DNA from 2 places in the Pseudomonas sp. LB3P31 genome. Region 2 is predicted to be linked to the other one. Evidence: riboswitches for the same ligand, from Rfam matches in the RefSeq annotation. Region 2 holds a riboswitch; the other holds the start of a gene.

Region 1 (2,456 bases), 990 kb from region 2:
GCGCATCACCGGGAAGAATTCTTCCTGGACGGTGCAGCACAGGCAACCGTTGGCCAGTTCGTAGACGCGGCCGTTGGCCTCTTCTTCAGTGCAACCGATGGAGCACTGCTTGAGGATCTCGCCGTCGATACCCAGCTCGCCAAATTCGTTGACGATGACCGCGATACGGCGGCCCTGGGCGTTGTCGAGCATGTGCCGCAGCAAGGTGGTCTTGCCCGAGCCGAGGAAGCCGGTAACGATGGTGACGGGGAGTTTGGCCAGTGTTTTCATCGGATGCCCTTTGGCAAGGTGGCGGGCATACGGGACGACAATCGCTGCGACAGGCGCGCGCGGGAGAGTTCGCCACCGGATCACCCCGCCCGGTTGTAGTGAGAATCTGTGTCGAGGCAGGTCTCCTGGCTGACGGCGTGCGAGGCCCAGGGCCTGGCATTCACTGCGCCTTCCCGCTCACCCTCGATAGACGCAGGGTTTGCAGTGGCGTGGCAGCGAACATCACCGTTCACAGTTGCGGGGGCAGCCGCGGCATTGACCGCGTTCCCTTCTTAGCTTCGGCCAACGCCGAAGAACCTCGAAAGCGCAAGGCTACGCATGGTCTTGGGGCGGGTCAATGCTCCTGCGTCGCGCCGCTCCCTGTAGGAGCTGCCGAAGGCTGCGATCTCTTGATCTGGCTCTGAAAAAACAAGATCAAAAGATCGCAGCCTTCGGCAGCTCCTACAGAAGCAGTTCGCCAATTGAGAACCCTTGCCAATTGACGCCAAACCCCCGCCCATGCTCTCCTACGCAACTTGTTACGGGTGCCCTTCACAGGGTGAAACGGGAAACCGGTGATTCATGTGCTTTACTCAAGCCCATGTCAGTCCGGTGCTGCCCCCGCAACGGTAAGCGAGCGAAGTGTCAGATCCACTGTGCCAGCAGTTCGGCATGGGAAGGCGACTCTTGCAGGTAACGGCGCAAGCCTGCACCCCTCGTGAGCCCGGAGACCGGCCCGCAACACCTGGCGAACTCAAGGTTCGCCCACTAACAAACCCGCGGTGGGCGGGCGCTGTTTGAGCTTCTGCGTGCCCGATTCGCAGGGGTTTTCCATGCGCTCTATTCACCCCGCTGACAGACCAGAGGGAAGCGCCATGTCGACCATCAGTACTACCGCTAGCCGTACCGCCAGCAGCACCACGACCCTGACTCAACGCCTGAGCGCCGCCGTACTGGCGTCGATCCTCGGCGCAGGCCTGGTGTATTTCGCCGGCTTCTCGCATATCGAAGCGGTGCACAATGCCGCGCACGATACCCGACACAGCTCCGCGTTCCCGTGCCACTGAGACCTGCCCAGATGATCAAGCGTATCGCGCAAACCGCAGGTTTCACTGGGCTGGTGGCCGCCCTGCTGCTGACCCTGCTGCAAAGTTTCTGGGTCTCGCCGCTGATTCTGCAGGCGGAAACCTACGAACAATCCGAGCCGGCCGCGGTGCAAGTCCACGAACACGCAACGGCCGCTGCCCACAGCCACGATGCCGAAGCCTGGGAGCCTGAAGACGGCTGGCAGCGCGTGCTGTCGACCACTGGCGGCAATCTGGTCGTCGCCGTCGGCTTCGCCCTGATGCTCGCGGGTCTCTATACCCTGCGCGCGCCCACCAGAACTTCCCAAGGCCTGCTCTGGGGCCTGGCCGGGTACGCGACCTTCGTGCTGGCGCCAACCCTTGGCCTGCCGCCTGAATTGCCAGGCACCGCAGCGGCTGATCTGGCCCAACGGCAGGTGTGGTGGATCGGTACCGCCGCGTCAACTGCGGTCGGCATCGCGCTGATCGTATTCAGCCGTCACTGGCTGATGAAAATCCTTGGCGTGGCGATTCTCGCCGTGCCGCACGTGATTGGCGCGCCGCAACCGGAAGTGCATTCGATGCTCGCGCCCGAGGCGCTGGAAAGCCAGTTCAAAATCGCTTCGCAGTTGACCAACGTGGCGTTCTGGCTGGCCCTGGGCCTGATCAGCGCCTGGTTGTTCCGCCGCAAAAATGCCGATCAATACCACGCATGACAGAAGCCGACAGGGCGCCGACGCTGGTCGTTGGCCTGGGCTGCCAACGCGGCTGCCCTGTCGGCACCCTACGCGCATTGCTTGATCAGGCACTCCAGGCGCACCAGATCGAACTGCACCAGGTCAAGGCGCTGGCCAGCATCGACCTGAAGCGCGAAGAGCCTGGCCTGATCGAGCTGGCCGAGCAGCTGGGGCTGGCGCTGCAGTTTTTCAGCAGTGAGCAGCTGGCCGGTTACCATGGCCAACTCAGTCATCACTCGGACATCGCTTTCGAACGCACCGGTTGTTATGGCATCGCCGAAAGCGCGGCGCTTGCGTTGGCCGAACAGCTGACCCAGACGCCGGCGAAACTGTTGATTTCACGACAAAAATACGCGCAGGCCACCCTCGCGTTAGCCTGCGCAGTTTAAAATCCCCGATAATCCCC
Region 2 (2,456 bases):
GGCGACCAGGTCGGGGTTTTGCGGCTCGACGCGCACGTCCACATGTTGGCCGTAGTAACTGAACGGCCAGCCATAGAAGGCGCCGTCCTTGACCGAGGTGATGTAGTCCGGCACCAGGTCGCTGCCGATTTCGTCACGCTCGTTGACCGCGGTCCACAGCGCACCGCTCTGGGGTTCCCAGGCCATGCCGTTGGGGTTGCGCAGGCCGGAGGCGAAGATTCGGTGATTGCCGGTGGCGCGGTCCACTTCCCAGATCGCCGCGCGGCCTTCTTCCTTGTCCATGCCGTTTTCTGCGACGTTACTGTTCGAGCCGACAGTGACGTACAGCTTGCTGCCGTCTTTGCTGGCGATAACGTTCTTGGTCCAGTGGTGATTCAGCGTGCCGCCTGGCAGGTCGACTACCTTGATCGGTTGCGACTTGATCGATGTATCGCCGGTTTCATAATGGAAGCGCAGCAGTCGATCGGTGTCGGCGACGTACAGATCATTGCCCACCAGGGTCATGCCAAACGGCGAATTGAGATTTTCCAGGAACACCGTGCGGGTTTCGGCGATACCGTCGTGATCTTTATCGCGCAGCAGAGTGATGCGGTTCGGGCTGGGGACGCCGGCGCCGGCGCGGCCCATGACTTTCTTCATGACCCAGCCCTTGATGCCTTTGCCGTCGTCGGGTTTGGGCGGGGCGTTGGTTTCGGCCACCAGCACGTCACCATTGGGCAGCACGTAAAGCCAGCGCGGGTGATCGAGGCCTTCGGCAAACGCAGCCACCTGGGTTCCAGTGGCGGCAGTCGGTTTGGCGCCGTCCGGCCAGCCGATTGCCGGGGCGATGTTCACCGTCGGCATCAGGGTCTTGTTCGGTTCTGGCAGTTTGGGTGACGGACCGGTGCCGTCGGAGACTTGCAGGCTGGAAGTTTCACCGCAGGCGGCGAGTCCTCCGGCTAACGCGACAACGAAAACGAGTTGGGACTTGCGCATGCTGACCTTCCCTATGAATGCAGTGACCTGTTCAGTAGAGAAGCGCAAATGCGCGATGGTTCAACGGTGCGACAGCAAATCAGCCGTTGAAGCCGCTCTTTAATTGACGCTCCACCCCCAACCCTCTAACCTTCGCGGCTTGTTTCAGGTGCCCTGTGACGTTGTCGACAGGGTGAAACAGGGAAGCCGGTGAGTGATCATCTCCATGGAGGACCGATCACGATCCCGGCGCTGCCCCCGCAACGGTAAATGAGTGAAGACTGCGCCGAGTGCCACTGTGTCGAGCGATCGATATGGGAAGGCGCGCAGTCCGGCCTGCAGCCGCTCATGAGCCCGGAGACCGGCCTGATCCATCCAGCGGCATCACGGTGGGCGATGCCAGGCTTCTTGCCGTCTATTCTTGTGCCTGCCCGCCGTTATCCAGCCCCAACGGAGAGCTTCCCCATGTCTGATACCCCCGAGCGTGACGAACGCCACCTGGCGCGCATGTTGCGCAAAAAAGCCGTGATCGACGAACGCATCGCCAACTCCCCGAATGAATGCGGCTTGCTGCTGGTGCTTACCGGTAATGGCAAGGGCAAAAGCAGCTCGGCGTTCGGCATGCTCGCGCGGTCCATGGGCCATGGCATGCAGTGCGGCGTGGTGCAGTTCATCAAGGGGCGTAACAGCACCGGAGAAGAACTGTTCTTCAGGCGCTTTCCGGAGCAGGTGCGGTTCCACGTCATGGGCGAGGGCTTCACCTGGGAAACCCAGGACCGCCAGCGTGATATCGCCGCCGCCGAGGCCGCCTGGGCGGTGTCCCGCGAGTTGCTGCGCGACCCGTCGATCGGCCTGGTGGTGCTCGATGAGTTGAACATCGCCCTCAAGCACGGCTATCTCGATCTCGATCAGGTGCTCAGTGATCTGCAGGCCCGCCCGCCGATGCAGCACGTGGTGGTGACTGGCCGCGGAGCCAAGCCGGAGATGATTGAACTGGCCGATACCGTGACTGAAATGGGCGTGGTCAAACACGCGTTCCAGGCCGGGATCAAGGCGCAAAAAGGCGTTGAGTTGTGAGTCAGCCTCGGCATTGCCCGGCGGTACTGATTGCCGCGCCGGCCTCCGGTCAGGGCAAGACCACCGTGACCGCTGCGCTGGCCCGGTTGCATCGCAACCAGGGGCGCAAGGTGCGCGTATTCAAGTGCGGCCCGGACTTTCTCGACCCGATGATTCTCGAGCGCGCCAGTGGTGCGCCGGTCTATCAACTGGATATGTGGATGGTCGGCGAGCAGGACAGTCGTCGGCTGCTGTGGGAAGCCGCCGGCGAGGCGGACCTGATCCTGATTGAAGGGGTGATGGGGCTGTTCGACGGCACACCATCAAGTGCCGACCTGGCGCGGCATTTCGGCGTGCCGGTGCTGGCGGTGATCGACGGCACTGCCATGGCGCAGACCTTTGGCGCCCTGGCCCTGGGACTGGCGCGTTATCAGCCGGACTTGCCA

Evidence for each region. A riboswitch is a leader RNA that binds a small molecule or an ion and turns the genes downstream of it on or off. The one in region 2 is predicted to bind cobalamin.
Region 1: linked by a shared signal. The riboswitch ahead of ACYZTK_RS02820 (CbtB domain-containing protein) and the one ahead of cobO (cob(I)yrinic acid a,c-diamide adenosyltransferase) in region 2 are both predicted to bind cobalamin.

The regions. Positions count from the first base shown of each region.
Region 1 covers NZ_CM142710.1:654,119-656,574, forward strand. Annotated here, with positions in the region: gene cobW (cobalamin biosynthesis protein CobW) at 1-270, opposite strand, end outside; cobalamin riboswitch at 369-586, opposite strand; cobalamin riboswitch at 776-1,003, shown strand; gene ACYZTK_RS02820 (CbtB domain-containing protein) at 1,125-1,316, shown strand; gene ACYZTK_RS02825 (CbtA family protein) at 1,328-2,029, shown strand; gene ACYZTK_RS02830 (cobalamin biosynthesis protein) at 2,026-2,439, shown strand.
Region 2 covers NZ_CM142710.1:1,639,675-1,642,130, reverse strand. Annotated here, with positions in the region: gene ACYZTK_RS07355 (PQQ-dependent sugar dehydrogenase) at 1-975, opposite strand, end outside; cobalamin riboswitch at 1,105-1,338, shown strand; gene cobO (cob(I)yrinic acid a,c-diamide adenosyltransferase) at 1,420-2,031, shown strand; gene ACYZTK_RS07345 (cobyrinate a,c-diamide synthase) at 2,028-2,456, shown strand, end outside.